Regions from separate parts of the Rhizobium sp. P44RR-XXIV genome, predicted to be linked through region 3. Evidence: predicted binding sites of a transcription regulator. Region 3 holds the regulator's gene; each other region holds the start of a gene.
What was found. Region 3 encodes LexA, which represses DNA repair genes until DNA is damaged. Its sites were predicted from a motif close to TGTTCNNNNTGTGTTCNG; they were not measured.
Positions count from the first base shown of each region.

Region 1: uvrA (excinuclease ABC subunit UvrA) is a predicted target of LexA. The motif match lies at 4,333-4,350, and genes of this name have one in related genera.
Region 2: BSK43_RS29295 (DUF763 domain-containing protein) is a predicted target of LexA. The motif match lies at 4,699-4,716, and genes of this name have one in related genera.
Region 4: recA (recombinase RecA) is a predicted target of LexA. The motif match lies at 5,730-5,747, and genes of this name have one in related genera.

Region 1 is NZ_MPVZ02000028.1:827,355-835,259, reverse strand. It holds gene BSK43_RS21185 (NAD(P)H-hydrate dehydratase) at 1-445, shown strand, start outside; gene BSK43_RS21180 (DUF72 domain-containing protein) at 452-1,258, opposite strand; gene uvrA (excinuclease ABC subunit UvrA) at 1,292-4,213, opposite strand; gene BSK43_RS21170 (single-stranded DNA-binding protein) at 4,485-5,051, shown strand; gene BSK43_RS21165 (MarC family protein) at 5,109-5,741, opposite strand; gene gyrA (DNA gyrase subunit A) at 5,969-7,905, shown strand, end outside.
Region 2 is NZ_MPVZ02000029.1:696,916-704,820, forward strand. It holds gene BSK43_RS29265 (PotD/PotF family extracellular solute-binding protein) at 1-139, shown strand, start outside; gene BSK43_RS29270 (ABC transporter permease) at 206-1,117, shown strand; gene BSK43_RS29275 (ABC transporter permease) at 1,119-1,940, shown strand; gene BSK43_RS29280 (aspartate/glutamate racemase family protein) at 1,945-2,682, shown strand; gene BSK43_RS29285 (PAS domain-containing protein) at 2,728-3,402, opposite strand; gene BSK43_RS29290 (aminotransferase class I/II-fold pyridoxal phosphate-dependent enzyme) at 3,528-4,664, shown strand; gene BSK43_RS29295 (DUF763 domain-containing protein) at 4,777-6,060, shown strand; gene BSK43_RS29300 (mitochondrial large ribosomal subunit protein uL15m) at 6,131-6,709, shown strand; partial or broken gene BSK43_RS29305 (glucose/quinate/shikimate family membrane-bound PQQ-dependent dehydrogenase) at 6,767-7,905, opposite strand, start outside.
Region 3 is NZ_MPVZ02000028.1:961,296-969,200, forward strand. It holds gene BSK43_RS21805 (pyruvate dehydrogenase complex E1 component subunit beta) at 1-264, opposite strand, end outside; gene pdhA (pyruvate dehydrogenase (acetyl-transferring) E1 component subunit alpha) at 283-1,326, opposite strand; gene BSK43_RS21815 (septum formation initiator family protein) at 1,484-1,795, opposite strand; gene eno (phosphopyruvate hydratase) at 2,030-3,304, opposite strand; gene kdsA (3-deoxy-8-phosphooctulonate synthase) at 3,454-4,293, opposite strand; gene BSK43_RS21830 (VOC family protein) at 4,290-5,177, opposite strand; gene lexA (transcriptional repressor LexA) at 5,573-6,295, shown strand; gene BSK43_RS21840 (ComEC/Rec2 family competence protein) at 6,276-7,905, opposite strand, start outside.
Region 4 is NZ_MPVZ02000028.1:633,283-641,187, forward strand. It holds partial or broken gene BSK43_RS20150 (response regulator) at 1-2,396, shown strand, start outside; gene trpS (tryptophan--tRNA ligase) at 2,612-3,631, shown strand; gene BSK43_RS20160 (pseudouridine-5'-phosphate glycosidase) at 3,649-4,575, opposite strand; gene BSK43_RS20165 (carbohydrate kinase family protein) at 4,622-5,566, opposite strand; gene recA (recombinase RecA) at 5,806-6,891, shown strand; partial or broken gene alaS (alanine--tRNA ligase) at 7,064-7,905, shown strand, end outside.

The sequences.
Region 1 (7,905 bases), 130 kb from region 3:
CGCGGATGGGATTACGTCGTTCCGCGATCATCCCCAACAACTGTTCGACGCCTTTGCCGAAGGGCCGACACGACTGGTTCTGACGCCGCATGAGGGTGAATTCGCGCGACTTTTCCCAGACATCGCCGCCGACGTCGGTCTCAGCAAGGTAGACAAGGCGAGGGCGGCGGCGGCTCGGGCTCATGCCGCCATTATCTACAAGGGTGCCGATAGCGTAATTGCTGCGCCGGACGGCAGGGCGCTGATCAATGCCAATGCGCCGCCCTGGCTTGCGACCGCCGGCTCCGGCGATGTGCTGGCCGGGATTGTCGGCGGACTGATGGCGCAGGGCGCACCGGCTTTCGAGGCGGCAGCTGCTGGCGTCTGGCTGCACGGTTTGGCCGGGCAGCGTGCCGGAAAGGGGCTGACGGCCGAGGATTTGGTCGCCAGCGTTGCCCCTTTTTGAAATCGGTTACTTTGCGACTTCTTTCTGCAGGGCAATGGCGCCGGGCGGGGCGTTCACCTTGCCCTCATGGATCATGAAGGCGAAAACGTCACGCGGTTCCGCCTTCACCTTGCGGCTCTGATCGATCAGCGGCAGATCACTCGGAACCTCACCCTTGGCCCATGTTTTCAGGCGATCGGCCCAGGCCTTCAGATCCTTCGGCGGATAGCAGGTCTCGATATCATCCGACCCCTTCTGTAGGCGGGCATAGACGAAATCGGCGGTGACATCCGCAATCATCGGATATTCGAAATGCTCGGCGCAGACTGGCGCGATATTGTACTTCGCCAGCAGCGCAACGAATTCCGGCACCTTGAAGGAATCGTGCCGGACTTCGACGACGTGTTGCAGCGCCAGGCCATCCTGCTTTGCCGGCAGCAGCTTCAGAAACGCCTCGAAATCGTCCGGATCGAATTTTTTCGTCGGCGCGAATTGCCAAAGCAGCGGACCAAGGTGATCTCCGAGTTCGCTGATGCCGGACTCCAGGAATTTCTGCATGGATTCGCCGGCCTCGGAAAGAACCCGGCGATTGGTGACGAAGCGTGTAGCCTTTAGCGAGAAGATGAAACCTTCCGGGACATCGGCCGCCCACTTGGCGAAGACCGCAGGCTTCTGGGTGCTGTAATAGGTGCCGTTGACCTCGATCACCTTCAGCTGGCGGCTGGCATAATTCAGTTCATCCTTCTGTTTCAGCGTGTCGGGATAAAAGGTCCCGCGCCACGGCTCAAAAGTCCAACCGCCTATGCCTGTACGGATTTCGCCCGCTTTGGTCATTCTTTCCTCCCTAGCCGTTCAGTCGGGTGAAGCTCACTCCGCCGCTGCAACTTTCTTCATTGGCCGACGCTCCAGCAATTCCTTCAGGAAATGCCCGGTATAGGAGCGCTTCTCCTTGACGATGGTTTCCGGCGTGCCGATCGCCACGATCTCTCCGCCACCATCGCCGCCTTCTGGACCGAAATCGAGGATCCAGTCGGCTGTCTTGATCACTTCGAGATTGTGCTCGATGACCACGACCGAATTGCCCTGGTTGACCAGCTCGTGCAGCATTTCCAGAAGCTTGGCGACATCGTGGAAGTGCAGCCCGGTTGTCGGTTCGTCGAGAATGTAGAGCGTGCGGCCCGTCGATCGCTTCGACAGCTCCTTGGCTAGCTTGACGCGCTGCGCCTCGCCACCCGAAAGCGTATTGGCCTGCTGCCCGACCTTGATATAGCCGAGGCCGACGTCCTTCAGGCTCTGCAGCTTGTCGCGCACGGCGGGGACGGCCGCAAAGAAATCGACGCCTTCCTCGACCGTCATGTCGAGCACATCGGCGATCGACTTGGTCTTGAAGGTGACGTTCAGCGTTTCCCTGTTGTAGCGCTTGCCGTGGCAGACGTCGCAGGTGACGTAAACGTCAGGCAGGAAGTGCATCTCGATCTTGATGACGCCGTCGCCCTGGCAGGCTTCGCAGCGGCCACCCTTGACGTTGAAGGAGAAGCGACCCGGCTGATAACCGCGCGCCTTGGCCTCCGGCAGCCCGGCGAACCAGTCTCGGATCGGCGTGAAGGCGCCGGTATAGGTCGCCGGGTTCGACCGCGGCGTGCGGCCGATCGGCGACTGATCGATGTCGATCACCTTCTCGATATGTTCGAAGCCGTCGATGCGATCATGATCGGCCGGGATTTCACGCGCGCCCATGACGCGCCGCGCAGCCGACTTGTAAAGCGTCTCGATCAGGAAGGTGGACTTGCCGCCGCCCGAAACACCCGTGACCGCGGTGAAGACACCGAGCGGAATGGAGGCCGTGACATCCTTGAGGTTGTTGCCCCTTGCGCCGACGACCTTGATTTCCTTGCCCTTCTTGGGCTTGCGACGCTCTTCGGGAACGGGCACGCCAAGTTCGCCGGAGAGATATTTTCCCGTCAGCGACTTCGGGTTCGCCATGATGTCCTGCGGCGTCCCGTGCGCGATGACCTGGCCGCCATGCACGCCGGCGGCGGGACCGATATCGACCACGTCGTCCGCCGTCAGGATCGCATCCTCGTCATGCTCGACCACGATAACCGTGTTGCCGATATCGCGCAGGTGCTTCAACGTCTCCAGAAGGCGGGCATTGTCGCGCTGATGCAGACCGATCGACGGCTCGTCGAGTACGTAGAGCACGCCCGTCAGACCCGAGCCGATCTGCGACGCCAGCCGGATGCGCTGGCTTTCGCCGCCCGAAAGCGTGCCGGAATTACGCGACAGGCTCAGATATTCGAGGCCGACATCGTTCAGGAAGCGCAGGCGATCGCGGATCTCCTTCAGGATGCGCACGGCAATTTCGTTCTGCTTGTCTGTAAAAGTCTCAGGCAGCTCGTTGAACCAGTCACGGGCGACACGGATCGACATTTCCGCCACCTGGCTGATGTGCAGCTTGTTGATCTTGACCGCGAGGGCTTCCGGCTTCAGGCGATAGCCATTGCAGGCCGGGCAGGGCGCCGCCGACATGTAGCGCTCGATCTCTTCTCGCGCCCAGGCGGAATCGGTTTCTTTCCAGCGGCGCTCAAGGTTCGGCACGATGCCTTCGAAATTCTTGTGCGTCGTGTAGGAGCGCGCGCCATCGGCATAATGGAATTCAATCTTGTCTTCCGTGCCGTTCAGAATGACGTCCTGCGCCTTTTCCGATAGCTCGTTCCAACGGCTGCCAAGCTTGAAGCCGTAATGCTTGCCAAGCGCTTCGAGCGTCTGGTTGTAATAGGGCGAGCTAGACTTGGCCCACGGGGCAATCGCACCATCGCGCAAGGTGCGCTCCGGCTCCGGCACAATCAGATCCGGATCGATCTTCTGCTGCGAGCCTAGGCCGTCGCAAGACGGACAGGCGCCGAAGGGGTTGTTGAACGAGAACAGACGCGGCTCAATCTCGGGAATGGTGAAGCCGGAAACCGGGCAGGCGAATTTCTCCGAAAACAGCACGCGTTCGTGCGTCTCGTTCAGCGACTTGTTGGCCGAGCCGCCGGCAGCGGTTTCCTCTGGTGGCAACGGCTTGTCGGCGAATTCGGCAACGGCCAGGCCATCGGCAAGGCGCAGGGAGGTTTCAAAGCTGTCTGCCAAACGAGATGCCATATCGGGGCGGACGACGATACGGTCGACCACCACGTCGATATCGTGCTTGTATTTCTTGTCTAGCGCCGGCACGTCTGTGATCTCGTAGAACTGCCCGTCGACCTTGACGCGCTGGAAGCCCTTTTTCATGAGCTCCGCCAGTTCCTTCTTGTATTCGCCCTTACGTCCCCGCACCAGCGGCGCAAGAATATAGAGCCTGGTGCCTTCCTCGTAGGCGAGCACGCGGTCCACCATCTGGCTGACGGTCTGGCTCTCGATCGGCAGGCCTGTAACTGGCGAATAGGGCACGCCGACGCGGGCAAACAGCAGGCGCATATAGTCGTAGATTTCTGTGACCGTGCCGACCGTCGAGCGCGGATTGCGCGATGTCGTCTTCTGTTCGATCGAAATGGCTGGCGACAGACCGTCGATCTGGTCGACATCCGGCTTCTGCATCATTTCGAGAAACTGGCGCGCATAGGCCGAGAGGCTCTCGACATAACGGCGCTGGCCTTCGGCGTAGATGGTGTCGAAGGCAAGCGATGACTTGCCCGAGCCGGAAAGCCCGGTCATGACGATCAGCTTGTTGCGCGGCAGGTCGAGATCGATGCCCTTGAGATTGTGCTCGCGAGCACCACGTATGGAAATAGTCTTCAGTTCGCTCATCGTCTTACGCTTATCCCTTGGAGTCTGCCCTTATTTAGTGATGCCAAGCCGTGAGTCGAGGCTGAAAAGAAGGACAGGGCCAGGTTTTCGATTCCGTTGACAGGATCATAAAGACAAATTAGAACAAAGAAAGAACAAAATTGCCTTTGGACATTTCTTTGTGGATGAAGAGCCCTCAGGCGGTGCTTGGATGACACCTGAGGACAGCAATGGTCTAAGGTGTGCGGATAAAATTTAAGAGCCGTCGATGGGCGGCAAGCAGGGTGGTGTCATGGCCGGTAGTGTGAACAAGGTAATTCTGATTGGAAATCTCGGGGCGGATCCGGAAATTCGCCGCACGCAGGACGGCCGCCCGATTGCCAACCTCAACATCGCGACATCGGAAACCTGGCGCGACCGCAATTCCGGCGAGCGCAAGGAAAAGACGGAATGGCACCGCGTCGTCATCTTCAACGAAGGCCTCTGCAAGGTTGCCGAGCAGTACCTGAAGAAGGGTGCCAAGGTCTATATCGAAGGCGCACTCCAGACCCGCAAGTGGCAGGATCAGAACGGCCAGGATAAGTATTCGACCGAAATCGTGCTGCAGGGCTTCAATTCGACGCTGACCATGCTGGACGGCCGTGGCGAAGGCGGCGGCGGTGGCTCCTTCGAGGGCGGCGGTCGCGGCGGACGTAGCGGCGGTGGCGACTTTGGCGGCGGCGATTACGGTGGCGACGATTACGGCCAGCCATCGTCGCAAGGTTCTTCCCGTGGCGGAAGCGGTGGTCGCGGTGGCGGCAGCCCGGCAGGTGGCGGCGGAAACTTCTCGCGCGATCTGGACGACGATATTCCGTTTTGAGCCTTCCGGCCCGAACATCTGGATTTTCAAAGGCCTGCCTTCATCGGCAGGCCTTTTTCACGGCAGCTTCAGCGCTGCCCGCGCGCCGTCGACGACGAATTGGGCGGCAAGCGCGGCGAGGATCACGCCGAGCAACCGTGTCAGAATGGCTCTGCCGGTTGCTCCCAGCATGCGGTCGAGCCTGTCCGAAACAGCAAGTGCTGCAAACACCACAATGAGGTTGACGGCGATGACGCCGATCAGTTGCGCTCGGTCGAGCATGGTCTGCAGCGAGCCGGCGAGCAGGATCGTGGCGGAGATCGCGCCGGGGCCGGCAATCAGCGGCAGGGCGAGGGGAAAAACTGCGATATTACGGATATGATCCTTGGTTATCGCGACCTCGGTCGTCTTTTCCTTTCTGTCCTGCCGCCGCTCGAACACCATCTCGAAGGCGATCCAGAACAGCAGCAGTCCGCCCGCGATGCGGAAGGCGCCGATGGAGATGCCGAGAACTCCAAGCACACTCGCGCCGAACAGGGCGAAGGCCGCCAGGATGAAGAAGGCGATGAGCGAGCCGCGCAGCGCCACCTGCTTGCGTTCGGCGCGGTTCATGCCGACGGTGAGGCCGATGAATAGCGGCGCAAGGCCAGGTGCATCGACGGTCACAAGCAGCGTCGTAAAGGCATTGATCAGCGTGTCTGCGCTCGCCATATGATCCCCGGCAACGGTTCTTTGTCGTTGTTATGACCCATTGTTATGCGAGGAATAGACTTTCGCAAAGCGCAATGCACCGCTATAGGCAGGTTGCGCCACGGAAATGTTCGATTTCATGGCTTAAAGGGGCAAAAGCCTGTTCAAAAACATCGGGCTAAATTGGCGCTCGCCGAGCCTTTCCGCTATAAATTTCGCAGTGATTCTAAAAGAGATCGTGATCTGTTTTGACTGAGCAAACACCATCCGGCGGCGGGAAGCTCCCGCCAGGCATAGAGCCGATTTCCATCATGGAGGAAATGCAGCGGTCGTATCTCGGTTACGCCATGAGCGTGATCGTCAGCCGCGCGCTTCCCGATGTCCGCGATGGTCTCAAGCCCGTTCACCGGCGCATCCTCTATGCAGCGCATGAAAGCGGTTATCACTGGAACCGCAAATACGTGAAGTCGGCCCGTCCGGTTGCCGACGTCATGGGTAAATACCATCCGCACGGCGACGCCTCGATCTACGACGCCTTGGTCCGCATGGCGCAGCACTGGTCGCTTCGTGTGCCGCTAATCGACGGGCAGGGGAACTTCGGTTCGATCGACGGCGATCCGCCGGCGGCAATGCGTTATACCGAATCGCGCCTGACGAAAGTTGCCCACGAGCTTCTCGAGGATATCGACAAGGAAACGGTCGATTTCCAGGAAAACTACGACGCGACCATGGAAGAGCCCAAGGTTCTGCCGGCGCGCTTCCCCAACCTGCTCGTCAACGGCTCGGGCGGCATCGCCGTGGGCATGGCGACGAATATCCCGCCGCACAATCTCTCGGAAGTGGTCGATGGCTGTATCGCCCTGATCGACAATCCGGCGATCGAGCTGCCTGAAATCATGGAGATCATCCCCGGTCCGGATTTCCCGACGGGCGCCAAGATCCTCGGTCGCGCCGGCATCCGCTCCGCTTACGAGACCGGTCGCGGCTCCGTCGTCATGCGCGGCGTTGCCACGATCGAGCCGATGCGCGGCGATCGCGAGCAGATCATCATCACCGAAATTCCCTTCCAGGTGAACAAGGCGTCGATGATCGAGAAGATGGCCGAGCTGGTGCGCGACAAGCGCATCGAGGGCATCTCCGATCTGCGTGACGAATCCGACCGTCAGGGCTATCGCGTCGTCGTCGAACTGAAGCGTGATGCCAATGCCGACGTCATTCTGAACCAGCTTTATCGCTATACGCCGCTGCAGACCTCTTTCGGCTGCAACATGCTGGCGCTGAATGGCGGCAAGCCTGAGCAGATGAACCTGCTGGACATGCTGCGCGCCTTCGTGGTCTTCCGCGAAGAGGTGATCAGCCGTCGTACGAAGTACCTGCTGCGCAAGGCGCGTGATCGCGCACACGTCTTGGTCGGCCTTGCAATCGCCGTCGCCAACATCGACGAAGTCATCCGCGTTATTCGCGGCGCTCCGGATCCGCAGTCGGCGCGCGAAGAACTGATGACCCGCCGCTGGCCGGCCGCAGACGTTGAATCTCTTATCCGGCTAATCGATGACCCGCGCCACCGCATCAACGACGACGGCACGTACAACCTTTCGGAAGAACAGGCGCGTGCCATCCTCGAACTGCGTCTGGCACGTCTGACCGCTCTCGGCCGCGACGAAATCGACGAAGAGCTCAATCAGATCGGCGTCGAAATCAAGGATTACCTCGATATTCTCTCATCGCGTGTCCGTATCCAAACCATTGTAAAGAATGAGCTTATCGCTGTTCGCGACGAGTTCGGGACGCCGCGCCGCACCGAGATCGTTGATGGCGGTCTGGAGATGGACGATGAGGACCTGATTGCCCGCGAGGACATGGTCGTCACCGTTTCGCATCTCGGCTACATCAAGCGCGTGCCGCTGACGACCTACCGTGCTCAGCGCCGAGGCGGCAAGGGCCGCTCCGGCATGACGACGCGTGACGAAGATTTCGTTACCCGGCTATTCGTATTGAACACGCATACGCCGGTTCTCTTCTTCTCCTCGCGCGGTATCGTCTACAAGGAGAAGGTCTGGCGCTTGCCAATCGGCACGCCGACGTCGCGCGGCAAGGCATTGATCAATATGCTGCCCCTGGAGCCCGGTGAGCGCATTACGACCATCATGCCACTGCCTGAGGACGAGGATACCTGGGATAACCT
Region 2 (7,905 bases), on a different contig from region 3:
CAAGGTCATGGAGAAGGCCGGCGCCGTTCGCGACGGTGGTTCCTTCGAAGCCCGCATGGGCGCTGTCGCCTGCTGGAATTCGGTCATGGACGAAGATCGCTACATGGTCCGTCGCTGGAACGAGTTCATCGCCGCCTAAGCTGCATATCCGTCATTTCCTCTCCCCGCCTATGCGGGGGGAGGCCCATCAATGGAGAGCCGGACCATGGCGACGATCGCTTCCTCGGACGCGGAGCAGGAAACACAGAAAGCTGGACGCGGAATTGGGGTGCCCGCCTGGGCCGTCGCCTATCTGCAGGCTACTCCGCTCTTTCTGATCCTCGGCTTCTTCTTCCTTTTGCCGATTGCGATGATCGGTATCGTCAGTTTCTGGGACTATGACTTCGCCAGCCTTTACCCGGCCTTCCTGACCACGAACTACACTGACACACTGGGTTCATGGGTTACGTGGAAAACCTATCTCAACACATTGAAATTCACTGTCATTGTCTGGGGGCTGACGCTCTTCATCGGCTTCTGGGTCGCCTATTTCCTCGCCTTCCACATTCGTCGCACGTCGACGCAGATGATCCTTTTTCTAGTCTGCACCGTGCCATTCATGACGTCGAACATCATCCGCATGATCTCATGGATACCGGTGCTCGGGCGCAATGGGCTGGTCAATTCGACCTTGATCGAGATGGGCATCATCCCGCAGCCGATCGAATGGCTGCTCTACTCCGATTTCGCCGTGGTACTGGCCATGGTGCATCTCTACACCCTGTTCATGGTGACGCCGATCTTCAACACGCTGATGCGAATTGACCGCTCGCTGTTCGAGGCCGCACGGGATGCGGGCGCCAGCGGGTGGCAGGTGCTCTGGAATGTGGTGCTCCCACTTGCCAAGCCCGGCATGGCGATCGGCAGCATCTTCGTCGTCACCCTCGTCATGGCGGATTTCTCCACCGTCCAGGTGATGTCCGGCGGCCAGAGCGCTTCCATCGCCTTGATGATGAAGAACCAGATGTCCCTGCTGCAATATCCGGCTGCGGCCGCCAATGCCGTGGTGCTCCTGATCGTCGTCCTGCTGATGGTCGCAGCCATCCTGCGCATCGTCGATATCCGCAAGGAGCTTTGAGATGAACCGGGAAAAGCGCAGCCTGGAATTCTATGTCCTGGCGATCTTCTTCACCATTTTCGTGCTGTTCCTCTACGGCCCTCTGTCGGCGATCGTCATCCTGTCCTTCCAGGGGCCGGACGGCGGTCTGACCTTTCCGTTGAACGGCGTGTCACTGCACTGGTTCGCCAATCTCTTCGAGAAGCAGGCGGTCGGCGATTTCGGCGCGTCGTTCCAGCGATCGCTGATCCTCGGCGTCATGGTGATGATCGTCACCGTGGTCGTCTCGCTTTTGGCGGGCCTTGCCTTTCGCCGCAGGTTCCGTGGCTCGACATTTCTGTTCTATGCTACGGTCGCCAGCCTCGTAGTGCCCTCGATCATCATTTCACTCGGGATCGGCGTCGTCTTCCAGCAGGGTGGTCTTGGGCCTGCCTGGTATTCCTCGGCCTTCGGCGCACATCTCACCTGGACCTTGCCTTTCGGCGTATTGATCATGTTCGCCGTCTTCAACCGCTTCTCGCCGGCATATGAGGAGGCGGCTCGGGATCTGGGCGCCACGTCGTGGCAAACCTTCCGTTATGTCGTGCTGCCGATGATCGCACCAAGCCTTATCGGCGTCGGCCTGTTCGGCTTCACGCTCTCCTATGACGAGTTCGCCCGCACACTGATGACCTCGGGCACCTACAACACCCTGCCGCTCGAAATCTATGGGATGACGACCAACGTCACCACGCCGGTGCTCTATGCGCTTGGAACGGTGACGACGTTGTTTTCCTTCACCATCATTCTCCTGGCACTCGGGATTATGACCATGCTTGGCCGCCGCCAGGCCAAGAAAAGCTGAGATCATGCGTTTATTGCTTATCAATCCGAATACGACGGCCTCGATGACCGAGAAGGCCGCGATAGCGGCCCGCGCAGTCGCGGCCTCCGGCACCGAGATCATCGCGGCCACGTCGCAGATGGGGCCGGCCTCGATCGAAGGCTATTACGACGGGGCTCTCGCCGTACCCGGCATGCTGCGTGAATTGAAAGAGAGGCAGGGCGTCGGTTACGATGCCGCGATCATCTGCTGTTTCGACGATACCGGTCTCGAAGCCGCCCGCATGTTCTGCGACGTGCCCGTTGTCGGGCTTTGCGAGTCGGCTGTCGCGACAGCGGGCTTTCTGGCACAGCGGTTCAGCGTGGTGACGACGCTCGAGCGTTCGCGCATCCTGATCGACAATCTCGTGCAGCGTTACGGCATGGGTGCTCGCGCCAAGGTACGTGCTTCCGATATCCCCGTGCTGGAACTTGAGAAGGCGTCTCCTAGCGCCATTGGAAAACTGCGAGCGGAAATCGAGAGAGCCCTAGTCGAAGACGGTGCGGAGGCAATCGTGCTCGGTTGTGCCGGGATGACGGATCTTGCTCGCGAGCTGCAGGATATCTACGGCGTCCCGGTGGTGGACGGCGTGGCGGCGGCGGTCAAACAGGCCGAAGCGCTGGTGTCTCTCGGCCTGTCCACCAGCAAGCGCAGTTCCTATGCTTCGCCTTTGCCCAAGCCTTTTTCCGGCGCAATGAGCGGCTTTGCTCCGATGCCGGCCTAACTGGCAAGCGCTGTCGGCGCGGCGGCGTCAATTTTTCAAACGGGGTCAGAACGTCGGCTTCGGCAGCTTCCTCTGCCGGGCTTCGCGCAGGTGCTTGTAAACGGTCGGCCGCGAAATGCCGAGCACCCGCGCAAGATAGGGGACGAGATTGCGGATGGAGAAGTAGCCCTCCTGTTCCAGCATCTCGACGAGGGCAGCATGGTCCTCCTTCGCCAGTGCAGAAGCGGCCAGCCCTCGTTCGCCGAGAAAGTCCGCGATCGCGGCATTGACGGTTTCCTGCCAGTCTGCGCGGAATAGTGCAGACGGCTGCGGACCGACATCCTGAAAAGCCGCCAGAAGACCTAACGCATCACGAGCCGCCTCGATCGGCGCAATATCGAAATTGATACAGAGCAAGCCGAATGGCTCGCCTGCCTCGTCGCGCAAAACAGCAGTGATCGACTTGAGCTGGCGACCATCGAAATTCGTCTTCCGATAGGGGCCGATGACATCGAGGCCGAGCGACCCGATATCCTTCAACTCGGCAAGGGAGGAGCCGCCGACTTCGCGCCGCGACAGGTTGTTGGCGATATGAGCAATCGTCTGCGTTCTCAGGTCGTGAAGGACGACCTCCGCATGGGGCTTGAGCAGGATTGCAATGGCATCGGCGACGGAAGCGAAGCGCAGCAAGTCCTTAGAACCGGTTGATTGGTCATTGCCTGTGCCTGTCTTTCGCGCCATAGCCTCTTTCCTTCTGATTATTTACATTCACTCTATATTTGACAATTTGTAAATGCGCTACTAATTGTCGGGCTATAGTAAGGGCCGACACGAATGCGTGGCGACCACCATTGGAGAATGTCGCCATGCCGCTGCTGCCGGATTTCAAGCTCGAGACTCATTTTTCGAAGTGGGAGTTCAGCGCCCGCTATCACATGACGGCCTCGGACGCTCAGAGCATGACGATGGCCGAACTGCTTGACATGGCGACATCGGAGCAGCGGTCCGCCTACGACAATCTCTGGCTTGGTTATACGGAGACCTTCGGCGATCCGGCCCTGCGCGACATCATCGCCGGGCTTTATCAGCAGATGCAGCGCGCTGATATTCTATGCTTCGCCGGCGCGGAGGAGGGCATCTACATCGCCATGCATGCGCTTCTCGACAAGGGCGATCATACGATCATCGTAACCCCCAACTATCAATCGTCCGAAACGATACCCCTCAGCATTTGCGACGTCTCAGCGGTGGCGCTTGATCCGGAAGACGGCTGGTCGCTCGATATCGATGCAGTCAGCAAGGCGATCAGACCCAATACCAAGCTGATCTCGATCAACTTCCCGCACAATCCCACGGGCAAGGTGCTGGAAAAGGAGAGGTTCGACGCACTGGTGGATCTCTGCCGGCGGCATGGCATCTGGCTATTCAGCGACGAAGTCTATCGCGGCCTGACCGTCGACAACAAGCCGGTATCGCAGGCCGCTGCCGATGCCTATGAGCGGGGCCTCTCGCTTGGCGTCATGTCCAAGGCCTATGGCTTGCCGGGCCTGCGCATTGGCTGGATTGCCTGCCGCGATCACGCGCTGATTTCGAAGATGGAGCGGATGAAGCATTATCTCTCCATCTGCAACTCCGGGCCGAGTGAGAGCCTGGCGAAGATCGGCTTGCTGAATGCCGACAGGATTCTCAATCGCAATAATCGGCTGATCGCTTCCAATCTCGGAAAGCTGAAGGCTTTGTTTTCAGAGTTCGAGGATCTTTTCGAGTGGTATACGCCTGATGGCGGCTGCGTCTGCTATCCACGCTACAAAGGTGTGGATGGTGTCGAGACCTTCACGCGCAATCTGGTGGAGCAGGCAGGCGTGCTGCTCTTGCCGGCCAGCCTCTATCGTTCGGAACTCACTGCAACGCCGGACGACCGCTTCCGCATAGGGTTCGGCCGCGCCAATATTGATGAGGGAATTGCGGCGATGCGCTCCCATTTGTTGCGCAATCACTCCTAGCGATTGTCTCGCCGGTTCTCTGGCACCGCGAAATCGGGACAAAAAGAGAACATATGGTGCAAATCGACGATCGACGCTAGAATATCGTCACCTCAGATCGAGAGTGACGAATTTGGCGCAGAGAACTGGCAAAGCTGACCTGCCGTTGCATGGCGGCCGCGTGCCGCGATGGCTTGGGGAGAGGATGACGCGACTGGGTGCCGTCATCACAGAGGCGATCGTGCAGCACTACGGCCGTGACGAACTGTTTCGCCGCTTGGCCAATCCATTCTGGTTCCAGTCCTTCGGCGCCGTCATGGGCATGGACTGGCATTCCTCCGGCATCACCACAAGCGTGCTCGGCGCGTTGAAGCGTGGCCTGACCCCGCTTTCGGGTGAACTCGGCATCCATGTCTGCGGCGGTCGCGGCTCGCATTCGCGTAGGACACCGGAGGAGTTGCTTCACATCGGAGATAGGGTCGGGATCGATGGAACATCGCTTGCCAGCACCAGCCGGCTGATCGCCAAGGTGGATAGTGCAGCGCTCCAGGATGGCTTCGATCTCTATCTGCATGGCTTCATCGTGGCCGATGACGGCAAATGGGTCGTCATCCAGCAGGGCATGAACGGCGACCGTCGACAGGCACGGCGCTATCACTGGTTATCCGAGGGGCTGACCAACTTCCTGGATTCGCCTCATGCCGCCATCGAGGGGCGGGAGCAGGGAGAGATCATCAATCTCGCCGATCGGCGGGCCGAACATTCCCGCAACCGCCAGCTCGATCTGCTTGCCTCGCTTGGTCCCGATAAAATCATTCGTGAATTCAATGTGCTGGAAGGACAAGCTCCAGCAATCAGGAGGGAGGATGCTCAACCGATGCTGCCATACCTCATCATGCCTGCGCATCATGATGTCCGCCAGGAAGATGTGAACATGCGCCGCCTGCATGGAAATCTCGCGGCTGCCGCCGATCGCGGCCCGGTGGATTTCGAGGGTTTGCTGCTGACGCCCGGCGTCGGCGCACGGACGGTGAAAGCTCTGGCGATGGTGGCTGAGGTCGTTCACGGCGCGCCCTGCCGCTTTTCCGATCCCGCACGCTTCTCGCTAGCCCATGGCGGCAAGGATCGGCATCCCTTTCCGGTGCCATTGAAGGTCTATGACGAGACCATCAGCGTGATGAAATCTGCGGTCAGGAAAGGGCGGCTTGGCCGAGATGAGGAGCTGTCGGCCCTGAAGCGGCTGGACGATCAGTCGAGAATTTTGGAGCGATATGTCACTGGACCTGATCTCAAGGAGATCGTCGCCGGCGAATTTGACAGATCGTTCTCCTATGGCGGCCGCAGTGTCTTCGGCTGGGAGCCTCCGGCAAATTCCGAGGACGACGCCGTGGCGGCGGAAAATAAGCCGTTGCAATAAACGGTTGCGGAACTCAAACTACAACCGGGATTTTCGCGATTTTGAAGCCGGGGGAGGCAGCAGGTAGCCCATGTTCAATCTTTTCAAGAAAAAGAAACCCATGGTCGTTGTGGCCACACTGAACGCACGCCTGCAACCGGATGATCGAGCCGACATTGAAGACGCTCTCGATGCCGCCATGGCGAAACACAAGCATGGCGTACGCGTCGTCGGCGGCGGCACCTTGATGGCCCCCGACGGCGAAGTCAGCGAATGCGATATTGAGATCGAGTTGGATGACCCATCCGATGCGACGATCGAAATGGTTATGCGCACCCTTGAGGCCATGCTGGCTCCAAAGGGCTCGCGGATGAATATCCCGGATCAGAACCGGCGGCTTGATTTCGGCCTGCAGGAAGGGTTGGCGTTATATTTGAACGGTACCGACCTGCCAGACGAGGTCTACCGTGATTCTGATGTCAATCATGTTTTTGCGGAATGCCAGCGCCTGTTGCAAGGCATTGGAGCGGTCAGCAGCCATTGGCAAGGACCGGAAGAAACCGCCTTTTACATGTACGGATCAGATTTCAAAATCATGCGCGAACGGCTTGCGCCATTCCTGAATACCTATCCGCTGTGCCAGCAATGCCGCGTTGAGCAGATCGCCTAGCCGTTTCGGCATTGACGCCCACAAGCGCTTGGGGGCGAGGCAGTCCCCCAATGCTAATTACGGCAGCGTGTAGCCGATGACATAGTCGCCGGGCTTGGTGCCAACCGAGCCATGGCCACCGGCCACCATGACGACATATTGCTTGTTGTCGCTGGCTGTATAGGTCATCGGCGTCGCCTGGCCGCCCGCGGGCAGGCGTGCCTGCCAGAGCTGCTTGCCGGTCGTGACGTCATAGGCTCGCAGATAGTCGTCGACTGCCGCACCCAGGAAGGCGACGCCGCCCTTGGTGATGATCGGGCCGCCGATGCCGGGAACGCCGACCTTGATGGGCAGCGGTAGCGGCGTCATGTCGTAGATGGTGCCGTTCTTGTGCTTGTAGGCGATCTTGCCGGTCTTCAGATCCACGCCGGCAACATAACCCCAGGGCGGTGCCTGGCAGGGAACGCCAAGCGGGCTGAGAAACGGGCCCATATAGACGCCGTAAGGGGAGCCCTCATTGCGGTTCAGACCCTGTTCGCTACCCTTGTCTCCCTCTCCCTTCGGCGGGATCTCGGCGCGAGGCACCAACCTCGAGGTGAAAGCCAGATAGGTCGGCATGCCGAACATGATCTGCGCTCCGGATCGACCGCGACGCTGCCCCAATTGAAGGTGCCGAAGTTGCCGGGATAGATGATCGAGCCACGCAGGGACGGTGGCGTGTATCGGCCGTCATATTGATGCAGATGGAAGGAGATGCGGCAGGCGAGCTGATCGAACAGCGAGACACCCCACATATCCTTTTCCTGAAGCGGCGGCGGCGAGAAGGTCAGGTCCGAGATCGGCTGCGTCGGAGAGGCGTGATCCTCCGGAATGGTGCCGCCCGGTGCCGGAATTTCCTTGAAGGGTATGATCGCGGCACCCGTGCGACGATCCAGCACGTAAAGGTCGCCCTGCTTGGTCGAGGCGACCACCGCAGGGACGACGCTGCCGTCGGCCTTGGTCAGATCGAAGAGCACGGGCTGCGCCGGCACGTCCATGTCCCAGAGGTCGTGATGGACGAACTGCTGCACCCATTTCAGCTGGCCGGTGTTGATATCAAGCGCGACCACCGAGGAGGAGAAACGCTCGACATTGGCGCTGCGTCCCATGCCGAGCTGGTCAGGCGTCTGGTTGCCGAGCGGGACATAGACCATGCCCAGCGCCTCATCGGCGCTGGA
Region 3 (7,905 bases):
CGAAATGTCGGCAGCAGATTCGCCGTCCTGCAGCAGGATGGCGATCTTGGCGTTGACCTTCACGCCTTCGGTGCCGGCTTCAACCAGCAGCTTGCCGATGACGCCTTCGTCGACGGCTTCCACTTCCATGGTGGCCTTGTCGGTTTCGATTTCGGCAATGACGTCACCGGAAGTGACTTTGTCGCCTTCCTTCTTGAGCCATTTCGAAAGAGTGCCTTCTTCCATCGTCGGAGAAAGGGCGGGCATAAGAATATCGATGGGCATTGATCGTCCCTCCCCGATTTACAGCAGAATGTCGGTGTAGAGCTCGGATGCGTCCGGCTCCGGATTGCTCTGGGCAAAATCGGCGCTATCGGCGACGATTTCGCGGACATCCTTGTCGATATCCTTCAGATCATCCTCGGTCGCCCAGCCCTTTTCGAGAAGGCGAACGCGAACCTGCTCGATCGGATCATGCTCGGAGCGCATCTTCTGCACTTCGTCCTTGGAGCGATACTTCGCCGGGTCCGACATGGAGTGACCGCGGTAACGGTAGGTCAGCATTTCCAGGATGATCGGGCCCTTGCCGGAGCGGCAGTAAGCTATGGCCTCATCGGCCGCTGCCTTGACGGCGCGAACGTCCATGCCGTCGACCTGGATGCCGGGGATGCCGAACGAGGCGCCGCGCTTGGAGAAATCAGCCTGCGCGGTGGCGCGGGCAGTCGAAGTGCCCATGGCGTAACGGTTGTTCTCGATCACGAAGATAACGGGCAGCTTCCAGAGCTGCGCCATGTTGAAGCTTTCGTAGACCTGGCCCTGGTTGGCAGCACCATCGCCGAAATAGGCGACGCTGACATTGTCATTGCCGCGATAGCGGTTGGCAAAGGCAAGGCCGGTGCCGAGCGAGACCTGGGCGCCAACGATGCCGTGGCCGCCGTAGAAATTCTTTTCCTTGGAGAACATGTGCATGGAGCCGCCCTTCCCTCGGGAATAGCCGCCCTGACGTCCGGTAAGCTCGGCCATGACGCCGCGTGCTTCCATGCCGGTTGCCAGCATGTGCCCGTGATCGCGATAACCGGTGATGACCTGGTCGCCATCCTTCAAAACCATCTGCATGCCGACGACGACAGCTTCCTGGCCAATGTAGAGGTGACAGAAGCCGCCGATGAAGCCCATGCCGTAAAGCTGGCCGGCCTTCTCTTCAAAGCGGCGGATCAAAAGCATCTCACGATAAGCCTTGAGCTCCGCATCGCGGTCGAATTCCGCGATCGGACCGCCATTGGTTTCCTTGGCAGGCCTGGATGCTGTTTTACGGCTGGAAACGGTCGCGTTCTTTCGCGGCGCCATTCAACCCTCCCTGTGTGAGTAGCCTCGTTTTGTGGTGAGGCGTAACATAGGCAAGATTGTTCGCCACAGCAATGCTATAATTGCATGGCTCATATTCTTTGCAAGTAACTGATATTATTTGCAAAAACGCAATTAACCGAAATTCGGTTAATTGTGGCTATTTATTGAAGATGACGATCTCGTTCGCCTTGGAATAGGTCAGCTGATAGCGCGCATATTGGTCCAGCATATCCTTGTCCAGGGAGCCATCGCTCAGCAGAGCGACTTCCTTTTCAAGGTGCTCACGCTTGGCGACGAGATCAGCGAGTTCCTTGCTGCGATCGATACGGCGCTGCTCGAAAACCTCCGTGGCCTTCAGGCCGTAGTCACCATGGACACAATGATAGCCGAAATAGCTGACGAAGGCCACAGTAACAGCGGGAAGAACGAAACGGCCGAACTTTCTCTTCTTATGATACTTTGTCCACATACTCGCTCGAAACGCTCTATCGCTGGAGATCTCTAGCCTCAGACCCATGCGACGATAGCACTGTGGCTGCGGATAAGATCACGTCAAATCAAACACCTAGAGCGACTCTAGCCGCGAGAGATTAACCGTCCGTTGACTCTAACTGCCCCCGCAACAAAAAACCGCGCCCGAAGGCGCGGTTCGATCTCCTGGATGACGAAGGCGTAGATCCCCGGGGATCACGCTGCCCCAGTATCAGGCGCGAAGAATGGAGCGGCCGGCATATTTTGCCTGTGGGCCGAGACCTTCTTCGATGCGGATCAGCTGGTTGTACTTGGCAAGACGGTCGGAGCGCGACAGCGAGCCGGTCTTGATCTGACCGCAGTTGGTGGCAACCGCGAGATCGGCAATCGTGGAGTCTTCGGTTTCGCCAGAGCGGTGCGACATGACGGCTGTGTAGTTGGCCTTGTGCGCAGTTTCGACGGCGTCGAGGGTTTCGGTCAACGAACCGATCTGGTTGACCTTGACGAGGATCGAGTTGGCGACGCCCATGCGGATGCCATCGCGCAGGCGAGCGGAGTTGGTGACGAACAGGTCGTCGCCGACGAGCTGCGTCTTCTTGCCGATCAGGTCGGTGAGCGTCTTCCAGCCTTCCCAGTCGTCTTCAGCCATGCCGTCTTCGATCGAGACGATCGGGTACTTGGCGGCGAGTTCTGCGAGGTATTCAGCCATCGCGCCGGATTCCAGCGTGCGGCCTTCGCCTTCCAGCACGTACTTGCCGTCCTTGAAGAACTCGGTCGAGGCGCAATCGAGGCCAAGCGCAATTTCTTCGCCAGGCTTGTAGCCAGCCTTTTCGATCGACTTCATGATGAAATCGAGGGCAGCAGGAGCGCTCGACAGGCCCGGTGCAAAGCCGCCTTCGTCACCGACATTGGTGTTGTGGCCCTGGGAGGCCAGTTCCTTCTTGAGGACGTGGAAAACTTCCGAGCCCATGCGCACGGCATCGCGGAACGTTTCGGCGCCGATTGGCAGGATCATGAATTCCTGGAAATCGATCGGGTTGTCGGCATGAGCGCCGCCGTTGATGATGTTCATCATCGGAACCGGCAGCAAGCGGGCATGAGCGCCGCCGACATAACGGTAGAGCGGCAGGTTGGCGCTCTGGGCTGCGGCCTTGGCGACGGCGAGCGATACGCCGAGGATGGCGTTGGCGCCAATGCGGGACTTGTTCGGCGTACCGTCAAGCTCGATCATGATGTCGTCGAGCTGGATCTGGTTTTCAGCGTCCATGCCGCCGATCGCGTCGAAGATTTCCGAATTGACGGCCTCGACAGCCTTCTCAACACCCTTGCCATGGTAGCGCGTGCCGCCATCGCGAAGCTCGACGGCTTCGTGCGCACCGGTAGACGCACCCGACGGAACCGCCGCGCGGCCCATGCTGCCGTCTTCGAGGTAGACATCGACTTCGACGGTGGGATTGCCACGGCTGTCGAGAATCTCGCGGGCGATAATGTCGGTGATTGCGGTCATGATAGCTTCCTGCTCGCTGGTTTATAAATCGATTGAAATGGTCTTAATCGAAGACGCGGAAATTACAATGCCGCTCCGCCTCCCGATTTGACACTCCTTCAGGCCCCGTAACGCAAAATCATGTCAGCCTGTTGAATGCCTGTGATTTCTCAGGCCTTGGTGATGGCGTCGAAGGCCAGAAGCTTCTCCAGAAGCCGCGGCATATCCTTCAGATAGACCATATTCGGGCCGTCCGAGGGCGCATTGTCCGGATCTTCGTGCGTCTCGACGAAGACGCCGGCAACGCCAACGGCAACTGCGGCGCGCGCCAGCGTCTCTACGAATCGGCGATCGCCGCCAGTCGAGCCGCCCTGCCCACCCGGCTGCTGCACGGAGTGGGTCGCATCGAAAATGACGGGCGCACCCATCGCCGCCATGATGGGCAGCGAGCGCATGTCCGAGACCAGCGTGTTGTAACCGAAGGAGGCGCCACGCTCGCAGAGGAGGATATTCGGGTTGCCGCTTTCATTCAGCTTGGCAAGGACGTTCTTCATGTCCCAGGGCGCCAAGAACTGGCCCTTCTTGACGTTGACGACGCGGCCGGTCTTGGCGGCGGCGACCAGCAGGTCGGTCTGGCGCGAAAGGAAGGCCGGGATCTGCAGGATATCAACCGTCTTGGCGACAACGGCGCATTGTTCCTCGGTGTGAATATCGGTCAGCACCGGAAAGCCATATTCCTTCTTGAGATCGGCAAAAATTTCCAATCCCTTCTCGATGCCGATACCGCGCTTGCCGGAGAGCGAGGTGCGGTTCGCCTTGTCATAGGAGGATTTATAGACAAGGCCGATGCCGAGCTTGTCGCAGAGTTCCTTCAGCACGCCGGCCACCATGAAGGCATGCTCGCGGCTCTCCATCTGGCAGGGGCCGGCGATCAGCGACAGCTTGGCAGTGTTGGAAAACAGAACCTTGGACGCTCCCTCGCCGACGATCACTTCCGAATTCGTGCTCATGCTATCTCCTCAAAGGCGAAAAGAGCGCCCGCTGCGGGCGCCAGCCTTGCCAATATACGGTTGTTCTTACGCGTGTAGGTGACGCCGTTAGCAGCGAAATGCGACGATGTCACGGAAAGATCGCGTGTTTTGAAAAGGATTGCGCGGGCTCGAAGCCCCGGATCGTCCTTGCCGACCCGCAAATCGTAAAACGCCTCCATGCCTTCCGGCGTCAGGAGATCGATGTCGGCATTGGCAGCCCGGATTGTCAGTCCGAAGGAATGCTCGGATATCCTGGGGTCACCTATGATCTCCTCGAAAAACGAGCGGTACGCGGCGGGTTTGGTCGTCGATATCGCCACCCGCGCAATGCCGGTGACAGCATTTTCATGGCGCTCCAGCACGCTGCGATCGGCGGGCAACGGATTGATGCGCTGGCAGCAGAAGGCCAGGAAATCGGGCGCACGCAGATCGGCGGCAAAGGCAAGACGAAAGCCCGCCTGGGTTTCCGTGCCATCCGGCATCCTCATCGGCCGCGAAAAATCCAGCATCCGTCCGGCGGAGATCATGCCGGCCTTGAAACGTTCGTCATCAGCGACAGCGTCATCCGTGCCGAAAACCACGCCGGAGAACCCGTCTTCACCTATCCGAAACCGATAGGCCTGATCACGAGCGACGAAGACATTGCCGTCCTCGATGCTCTTTTCACACTGCTCCAGAGATGTGACCCCGAGGGGCTCCAGATAGGTCTTGTCGGCAAAGAAGACGCATGCGTTCTCGGTGCCAAAGGGATGGCGCGCATCCGGAGCCACCGTAAAGCCAAGCCTGCCAAGGCGTTCACGCGCCGATGCGATATTGACCGTCGGCAGCACAAGATGATCCAGCGGATGCGGCAACGAAGTCATGGCGTCTCCGATTTTCTGCTGCGGCAGGTTTGCGCCGATCCACGGTCCAATTCAAGGCCGAAGCAGCATAGCGATGATACTGGACAATGACTGATTCTCGACAGCAGCCGAACCTTCTCGGTACAAGCTAGATTTCAGCCATGCTTCAGATAGGTGACTTAAACTTAAAACCACTCCGTCTGCGCATCCAGCGGCGTTTTCCCATATTTATCGTTATGTTAGCACCGATATAACCACTCGCCGTCGCGCCACGATCCATTCGATAATTTTAAATATCTAACTGACAGGGCAAGGCTTTACCGAAATTTAAGTACTTGCGGAACACATATGGAACATATAGTGTCCGTTCTGGATTTGTTTCACGACGTTTCTCTTGATTCTGGGGTTCCAAGACGATGTTGACGCGCAAGCAGCAGGAACTGCTTCTCTTCATTCACGAACGGATGAAGGAGTCCGGCGTTCCACCATCTTTCGATGAAATGAAGGACGCATTGGATCTTGCATCCAAGTCCGGCATTCACCGTTTGATCACGGCTTTGGAAGAGCGAGGCTTCATCCGTCGCCTGCCGAATCGGGCGAGAGCGCTCGAAGTCATCAAGCTGCCGGATGCCTACAATCCCAGCCTGCAGCCGCGCCGCGGCTTTTCACCGAGCGTCATCGAAGGCAGTCTTGGCAAGCCACAGCCGGTCGCGCCGCCTGCTCCCCCAAAGGTGGCCAATGACGACCAGAACAGTTCGGTGTCGGTGCCCGTCATGGGCCGCATCGCAGCCGGCGTTCCGATTTCGGCCATTCAGAACAATACCCATGAAATAACCGTTCCCGCCGATATGCTCGGCTCGGGCGAACATTATGCCTTGGAAGTGCGGGGCGATTCGATGATCGATGCCGGCATTTTTGACGGCGATACCGTCATCATCCGCAATTCAACGACTGCCAATCCCGGTGACATTGTTGTCGCCCTTGTGGATGACGAAGAAGCAACGTTGAAGCGGTTTCGCCGCAAGGGCGCTTCCATCGCTCTAGAAGCCGCCAATCCGGCATATGAAACACGCATATTCGGGCCGGATCGCGTCAAGGTCCAGGGCAAGCTTGTCGGCCTCATTCGCCGCTATCATTGACTGGTGACGCAGAACGGATTGGCACACCATAGGTTCCGGTGCGCCAATCATAGGTTCGGTGCCGCATCCATGGGCGCTGCGGATTGTCGAACGCTGTGGAGATGATAGGCGTGTCCGAGTCGAAATTCATTTCGACCGAGCCGGTTCGCCTCAATGTAGCGCCGGTGAAAAGCATTGCTCCGGAGCGGCAGCGATCGAGGCGCAGTTTTATCGGCGTGATGACGATATTTGCGGTATCGCAAGCAGGCGGTAGATAGGCTGCGTCCTCGATGGTGACAAGCATCGCGCCGTTTTCAAGCATTGCGACACACCATGCACCCTTCTGGCATGCAAAGCTTCCCTGCATCGTCTGATCGAGCGCTTCCTCCATTGCCTTGCGCACTGCGTTTTGTTCCTCCGTGCTTAACCGCCGGCGGCGATCTGCTTTGCTGACATGAGGGAGCCGGCTGTCGGTCGGAAGAACGGTTGGCGGTTGGTGTTCTGCTGCCACCAGCGCCTTCTGCCATTGCTCGAAGATAAAAGCCTGCGGTCTTTCGCGGTTCGTTGCCAAGATGTCGTCCTGTCGCAACGCGACCAGAGCGCCATCTTCGGAAATCATCAGATCCGGCTTCGGCACGCCGGAATTGAATGTTGCTGCACCGATCGCTGAGAGCAACAACAGCAGCCCGACATGGCGCAGGCGGGTCCGCAGCATGGTCATGATAAGGAAGCCGGCTATGAAAGTTGGCATGAGCCAGCCCGCTTGACGGCCAAAGGTGATATCGCCTCCCCAGCCCGCCACGGTCTTCGCGATCAGGATGACCAGTTCCAGTCCCTCACCGGTGACTTTCCAGAATGGCGCATCAAGGCCAAGCGGCATCAGCAACATGGCCATCATGCCGAACGGCATGACAATGAACGAGACGATCGGCATGGCGGCGAGATTTGCAGCAAGCCCGTATGTCGCCAGTCGGTGAAAATGCTCGATCGAGAAAATCGCCGTCGAAGCACCGCCGACGAAGGATGTTGACAACACGCCGCCGAAAAAACGAGAGACGAAGAGCAGCGGGCTGAGGAACCTGGAGCGCGAAAATATGCTTTCGCGATGCTGCCGCCGCTTCCAGAGCGTGTAGCCCGACACCAGCGCCAGCGTCGCGGCATAGGACATCTGGAAGCTCGGCCCCAGCACTTGCGATGGAGACAGAATGAGGATCACGATTGCCGAAAGCGCTACATTTCGCAGGCTGATCGATGGCCGGTCGAAGAGCACGGCAACCAGCATGATCGCCATCATGATGAAGGCGCGCTCTGCAGACACGCCGAAACCGGAAATGAGGTAATAGGCTGTCACGGTGAGCAGCGCACCGAACGCAGCCACTTTCTTGGTTGGCCAAGCCTGCGCGACACCTGGAAACAGGCTGAAGAGATAACGCAGGCCGATATAGAAGATGCCCGCCGATAGCGCCATGTTCAAGCCTGAAATGGCGATGATATGCGTCAGGCCTGCGGTTCGCAGCGCCTCGGTCGTTTCATCTGAAATCGCTCGTCTCTCATCGGTGACAAGTGCGGCTGCAAACGCACCGGTGTCGCCTGGCAAGGTTCTCCTGATCCTGTCACCTATGCTGTTACGC
Region 4 (7,905 bases), 330 kb from region 3:
TTTGTCGAGGTCATGCCGCAGCCGCAATCCGACAGTCTGGCGCGCTCGTTTCTGAACAGCCATCCGGATGGAACGCTGATTACCGACGAGAAGGGCCGCATCGTCTATGCTAATGCCGCCTATGGCAGGCTGACCGGCGCTACCAAGGCGACCGAAGTGCAGTCGCTGGAGACACTGTTGTCGCGCAACCGTGAATCCAACGAAGCGTTGTACCGCCTCGCCAACGGCTTGCGCGACGGCAAGGAAGGATCGGAAGAATTCCGGCTTCTGAAGCCGCTCGGTCCTTTCAATGGGATCGGGCAGACAGCCCATTGGTATCGATTGAAAGCGCGGGTATTGCAGCCGGAGCAGGGCGGCAGCACGGCGCTGCACATCTGGCAGATTACGGATATCACCTCAGAGCGTGACGATCAGGAGCGCTTCTTCAAGGAGCTTCAGAACGCGATCGACTATCTCGACCACGCGCCGGCCGGCTTTTTCTCCGCCGGCCGCAAGGGCGAAATCTTCTATCTCAATGCTACGCTGGCGGAGTGGCTGGGCTTCGACCTGACAAAGTTCGTGTCGGGGTCGATGACTATCCGCGATCTCGTCGCCGGCGAAGGGCTGGCGCTGATCCAGTCCGTCCAGGCCGAGCCCGGATTGAAGAAGACGGTGACGCTCGATCTCGATCTCAGGCGCTCGAATGGCCAGAGCCTGCCGGTACAGATCGTCCACAGCGTCACGTCGATGCGCGATGGCGCCCCAGGCGAAAGCCGCACCATCGTCCTGACACGCCAGAACGGCGGCGACACCGAGCAATCGGCTTCTGCTGCTGCGATGCGCTTCAGCCGGTTCTTCAACAATACGCCGATGGCGATCGCTTCCGTCGATGGTGCCGGCCGCATTCTGCGGACCAATGCGCCGTTCCTGAAGCTCTTCTCGGATCTGGTATCGCGCGACGACATCGAACGTGGCGCGGCTCTGGAGACAGTCGTCAACGACAGCGACCGCTCGCGCCTGCATCAGGCGCTGGCGGCTGCCAAGGATCGGCAAGGCGATATTCCTCCGATCGATTCCCGTAATCCCAAGGATGACACCCGGCATTTCCGCTTCTATATCAACGCCGTGATCGACCAGACCGACGAAGCGCCGGAAGAGGCTGCGATCGTCTATGCCGTCGAAGTGACCGAGCAGAAGGCGCTCGAGACGCAGATGGCGCAGACGCAAAAGCTCAATGCAGTGGGCACGCTTGCCGGCGGCATCGCGCATGACTTCAACAACGTACTGACGGCGATCCTGCTCTCTTCGGATCACTTGCTGCTGCAGGCACGGCCTTCCGACGCCAGCTTTGCGGATCTGATGGAAATCAAGCGCAACGCCAATCGTGCGGCTGTGCTGGTGCGGCAGTTGCTCGCCTTCTCGCGCAAGCAGACCATGCGGCCGTCGATCCTCAACCTGACCGACGTGATCGGCGATCTCCGCATGCTCGTGGACAGGCTGCTATCTGGCACCCATGTCAAGCTGGATGTCGACTATGGCCGCGACCTCTGGCCCGTCAAAACCGATCTTTCGCAGTTCGAGCAGGTTCTCATCAACCTTTGCGTCAATGCGCGCGACGCCATGCCGGGCGGCGGTACGCTGACGCTGCGCACCCGCAATCTCCTGGCCGCGGATGTCAGCGCCTTCAACTATGCCTATCTGCCGCATGAGGACATGGTTCTCGTCGAGGTCAACGATACCGGCACGGGTATCGCGCCTGAAATCATGGACAAGATCTTCGAGCCCTTCTTCACCACAAAGGAAGTAGGCAAGGGCACGGGCCTCGGCCTGGCGATGGTCTATGGCATCATCAAGCAATCGGGCGGCTACATCAATCCGGAGTCGGAAGTCGGCAAGGGAACGACGTTCCGCATTTTCCTGCCGCGCCACATGGTCGACCCGGCTGTCGCCGCCGAAGCGAAGGCAGCGGAAAGCCGTGGCGTCACGGCGATGGATCAGAGCGTCGCAACGGCGGCACCGGCTGAAGAGCCGGCGGATCTGACCGGCAAGTCTGCCGTCGTGCTGCTGGTCGAGGACGAGGAAGCCGTGCGTCGCGGCGCGGCAAGCGCATGCTCGAGACACGCGGCTATACCGTCTATGAGGCGGGCTCCGGTGTCGAGGCGTTGGAAATCATGGACGAGCTTGACGGTCAGGTCGACGTCGTCGTCTCCGACGTCGTCATGCCGGAAATGGACGGCCCGTCGCTATTGCGTGAGCTGCGCAAGAAATATCCGGATATGAAGTTCATCTTCGTCTCGGGCTATGCGGAAGATGCGTTTGCCCGCAATCTGCCGGCCGACGCACAGTTCGGCTTCCTGCCGAAGCCTTTCTCGCTGAAGCAGCTTGCGGTCGTTGTGCGGGAGACGCTGGACCGATAGGCGAATTTTTCCGGTCGATATTGCCGATGCCGTCGCATCGGTGATATCAACCGCGCATGATCGACCTTGCCAAGCGCATTTGCCAAATGTGGTGGCGCTCCTTCTAGGAGCGGCAGTCGTCATTTTACGAAATCGACCCTTGCCGCCGTGATCCGGCAGGCATGGTCATTTCCCTTTTCCTTCCCGATGGCGGCGGCTCCTTTTACGGAGCAAAAATGTCTTCCTCTATCGATACACGTCCCGTCATATTGACGGGCGACAGAACCACCGGTCCACTCCATCTCGGTCACTACGCAGGGTCGCTGAAGAGCCGCGTCGCACTTCAGCGCTCTCATCGACAATTTCTATTGCTGGCGGATACGCAGGCGTTGACCGACAATGCCCATGATCCGGAAAAAGTCCGCCGCAACGTTCTCGAAGTCGCCTTCGACTATCTCGCCGTCGGCATCGATCCGTTGGAGACGACGATCTGCCTGCAGTCTGCGCTGCCGGCACTGGCGGAACTGACGCTGCTCTATCTGAATTTCGTGACGGTCAGCCGTCTGGAGCGCAATCCGACGATCAAGACCGAAATCCAGCTGCGTGGCTTCGAGCGTGACGTACCTGCCGGCTTCCTCTGCTATCCGGTGGCCCAGGCGGCCGATATCACCGCCTTCAGGGCGACGGTCGTGCCTGTGGGCGAAGATCAGGCGCCGCTGATCGAGCAGACTAACGAGATCGTCCGCCGCCTCAACCGGCAGGTCGGTCGCGATATTCTTGTCGAAGCCGAGGCCATGATACCCGCCGTGGGCCGGCTGCCCGGCGTCGATGGCAAGGCGAAGATGAGCAAATCGCAGGGCAATGCCATTTCGCTTTCGGCCTCGCCGGACGAAATAACCGATGCCGTGCGGCGCATGTATACCGATCCCACGCACCTGCGTGCCAGCGATCCCGGCAAGATCGAGGGAAATGTGGTCTTTACCTATCTCGACGCCTTCTGCGATGATGGGCAGCTCTTGGAAGACTTGAAGGAACGATACCGGCGCGGCGGCCTGGGCGATATCACCGTCAAGAGACATCTGGAGGATATTCTGCAGGCGTTGCTTGCGCCGATCCGCGAGCGCCGCGCCCGATATGCCGCCGAGCCGGGCTATGTGCTGGACATATTGCGCGAGGGGACCCTCAAGGCAAGGGAGAGGACGGAGGCAACCCTTGCCGAATTGCGGGCCGCCCTTGGCCTGTTCACATTGACCTAGGGCGGCTGCGGCTTTGTTTATTCCGCCAGAGCGACGGCGATTTCGGCACCGAGACGTGCATTGTTCTCGACGAGAGCGATGTTGGTCTTGAGGCTGCGGCCATCGGTAATGTCGAAGATGGTGCTGAGCAGATACGGGGTCACGGCTTTGCCGGCGATCTCGTCGCGCTCGGCACTGTCGAGGGCGCGCTGGATGTAGATTTCCATTTCCTCGCTCGGAATTTCGTCGGCTTCCGGCACCGGATTGGCGATCAGCATGCCGCCATCGATGCCGAGCTGTTCGCGGGTCGTCTGGAAATTGGCGATTGCGGCCGGGCTATTGAGCGTCAGCGGGCTCGGCAGGCCGGAGGAACGCGACCAGAAGGCCGGGAATTCGGCGCTGCCATAGGTGACGACGGGCACGCCGCGGGTTTCCAGAACTTCCAGCGTCTTCGGAATATCGAGGATCGCCTTGGCGCCGGCGCAGACGACGATGACGCCGGTGCGGGAGAGCTCTTCAAGGTCAGCCGAAATATCGAAGCTTTCTTCGGCACCGCGATGGACGCCGCCGATACCGCCGGTGGCGAAAACCTTGATGCCGGCGCGGGCGGCGGCGATCATCGTAGCGGCAACCGTGGTTGCACCGGTGCGGCGCTCGGCGATCGCGAAGGCGAGATCGGCACGCGATACCTTCATCGCGCCCTCAGTCTTGGCAAGGGCTTCCAGCTCTTCGGGCTCGAGGCCGATATGCAGCGTGCCATGGATGACAGCGATGGTTGCAGGCACGGCGCCTTCCTGGCGAATGATCGCTTCGACGCTGCGGGCCATCTCGATATTGCCGGGGTAGGGCATGCCATGGGTGATGATGGTCGATTCCAGCGCGACGAGCGGCGCGCCGCGCATCTTGGCGGCGGCGACTTCCTTCGAATAGGCGATCGGAAGCAGTGGCGAGATAGGCTTGGTCATTGTCGTGTCCAATTGACTGAAACAGGATAGGCGAGTGAAGCGAGCTTCATGACAGAATAGCGGCCTCGGGAACAAGGGCCAACATCGACTTTAGAAGCTCGGGCGAGAGATTTTCGGCCGTTGCCAAGGGTGATTGCACGGTGATCGCGGCCGCGGCAGCGCCATGGCGCACGGCTTCGGCAAGATCATGACCGGCAAGCAGCGCGGATAAAACGCCGGCCGCAAGGGAATCTCCCGCACCGGTGACATCAGCGACGTCCTGGACGATAGGCGGGTGCAGGCTGACGACGGCATCACGCGAAAACGCGATCAACTCGCGCTTGCCACGGGTAATGACGCCGTTGCGCAGACCGAGCGCGCGCAATCCGCTGACCCATTCCAGAGGATCCTCCGGACGGCTCTCGGTGAGCGCCGCGGCCTCGGCTTCATTGAGAAAAAGATGATCGATGCCGGCAAGGCTCGATTTCAGCCTGATAACCTTGGCCGGTGAGATCGCGATGGCGGCGACGGGCTTGCGGCAGGCAGACGCCCTTGCTGCAATCGCAGCCAAGGTTTCGGCCGGCAGATTGGCGTCGCAAAGAACAAGGTCCGTTGCGGCGAATGCATCGCGAACGGCGCGAATCGCCAGCCGCCTGGGCACAAACAGCTGATAGAGTTCCATATCGGCAAGCGCGATCACCAGATTGCCGTCGCGTTCGAGGATCGCGGTGTAGCTCGGCGTCTTGCGGTCGAGGAAGACGAAGGGCGTATCCTCGATGCCGGCATGGCTGGCCGCCTCCGCAACCATCTCACCGGAGGGGTCGCCGCCTCGGGGAGAGATCAGCCGGACATCGAAGCCGAGACGGGCAAGATTGCGCGCCGCATTGAAGCCACCGCCGCCCGGCTCCTCGAACCATGCGCCCGGATTGCTGGCGCCCGGCGCCGTCTCGCCGAAGATGCGGCCACGACGGTCGACATGTGCGCCGCCAAGAACGAGAATCTTCTTCGCCATATGGTTTTCCTCAGCGATCAAAAAGGCGAATCGGGCCGGTCGCCAATATGCTGGAACCCATTGCCTCCGGCGGGTAAGTGTCTGGGAAGAAAGGAGAAAACAAAAGTAGAACGGAATTCATTTTATCTTTTTCTTTCAATCGCTTGTTGTGCTCTTGTGAAAAGAGAACAAATAGAGTACACAATTCTCATCGGCGGCGACATTGCTAGAGCGGCTTCAATAACCTAAAGGTGGATCGAATGTCTCAGAATTCTTTGCGGCTTGTAGAGGACAAATCGGTGGATAAAAGCAAGGCACTTGAAGCGGCACTCTCTCAAATTGAGCGGTCGTTCGGCAAGGGCTCGATCATGAAGCTCGGTTCCAACGAGAACGTGGTCGAAATCGAAACGGTTTCCACGGGCTCGCTGAGCCTCGATATTGCCCTTGGCATTGGCGGCTTGCCGAAGGGGCGTATCATCGAAATCTATGGGCCGGAAAGCTCGGGTAAGACGACGCTGGCGCTGCAGACCATTGCAGAGGCCCAGAAGAAGGGTGGCATCTGCGCCTTCGTCGACGCGGAACATGCACTCGATCCGGTCTATGCCCGCAAGCTGGGCGTCGATTTGCAGAACCTTCTGATCTCGCAGCCGGATACCGGCGAGCAGGCGCTTGAAATCACCGACACGCTGGTGCGCTCCGGCGCCGTCGACGTTCTCGTCGTCGACTCGGTTGCTGCCTTGACGCCGCGCGCCGAAATCGAAGGTGAAATGGGCGACAGCCTGCCGGGCCTGCAGGCTCGTCTGATGAGCCAGGCGCTGCGCAAGCTTACGGCTTCGATCTCGAAGTCCAAGACCATGGTGATCTTCATCAACCAGATCCGCATGAAGATCGGCGTCATGTTCGGCTCGCCGGAAACGACGACCGGCGGTAACGCGCTGAAGTTCTATGCCTCGGTTCGCCTCGATATCCGCCGCATCGGCGCGGTCAAGGAGCGTGAAGAGGTCATCGGCAACCAGACGCGCGTCAAGGTCGTCAAGAACAAGATGGCGCCTCCCTTCAAGCAGGTCGAATTCGACATCATGTATGGCGAAGGCGTCTCCAAGACCGGCGAGCTGGTCGATCTCGGCGTCAAGGCCGGCATCGTCGAAAAATCCGGTGCCTGGTTCTCCTACAACAGCCAGCGCCTTGGCCAGGGCCGCGAAAATGCGAAGCTCTTCCTGCGCGACAATCCGGATCTCGCCCGCGAGATCGAACAGTCACTGCGCCAGAATGCCGGCCTCATCGCCGATCGCTTCCTGCAGAATGGCGGTCCGGACGCCGATGATGGCGATGCTGCCGCTGAATAGCGGTTTGGCGGGCCGATCCAGGCTTTGATTTAAGACCGAAAACCGAAACCGGCCGCATTGTCCAAGGGATGTGCGGCCGGTTTTGTTTGTGCGGCTGGACAGGGCCGGGAGCGAACGATAAAAGCCACTGACTTTGATGCAAGTTGCCGAGCGCAGTACTGAAGGGCCTCATATGAGCGGTGTGAATGAAATCCGGTCGACCTTCCTCGACTATTTTAAGAAAAACGGCCACGAGATCGTGCCGTCGAGCCCGCTCGTCCCGCGCAACGATCCGACATTGATGTTTACCAATGCCGGCATGGTGCAGTTCAAGAACGTGTTCACCGGCCTGGAGCAGCGTCCCTACAAGACGGCTTCGACGGCGCAGAAATGCGTGCGCGCCGGCGGCAAGCACAACGACCTCGACAATGTCGGCTATACGGCCCGCCATCACACCTTCTTCGAAATGCTCGGCAATTTCTCCTTTGGCGATTATTTCAAGGAGCGGGCCATCGAGCTTGCTTGGAACCTGATCACCAAGGAATTCGGGCTCGACGCCAAGCGCCTGCTGGTCACGGTCTATCACACCGATGACGACGCCTTTAACCTCTGGAAGAAGATCGCCGGCCTTTCAGACGACAAGATCATCCGCATCCCGACCAGCGATAATTTCTGGGCGATGGGCGATACCGGCCCGTGCGGTCCCTGTTCGGAAATCTTCTACGACCATGGCGACCATATCTGGGGCGGGCCTCCCGGCTCTCCGGAAGAAGACGGTGATCGTTTCATCGAGATCTGGAACCTCGTCTTCATGCAGTTCGAGCAGATCACCAAGCAGGAGCGGGTCGACCTGCCGCGCCCGTCGATCGACACCGGCATGGGCCTCGAACGCGTTGCCGCAGTTTTGCAGGGCAAGCACGACAATTACGATATCGACCTGTTCCGCGCGTTGATTGAGGCCTCAGAAGAGGCGACAGGTGTAAAGGCCGAGGGCGAGCATCGCGCCAGCCATCGTGTCATCGCCGACCACCTGCG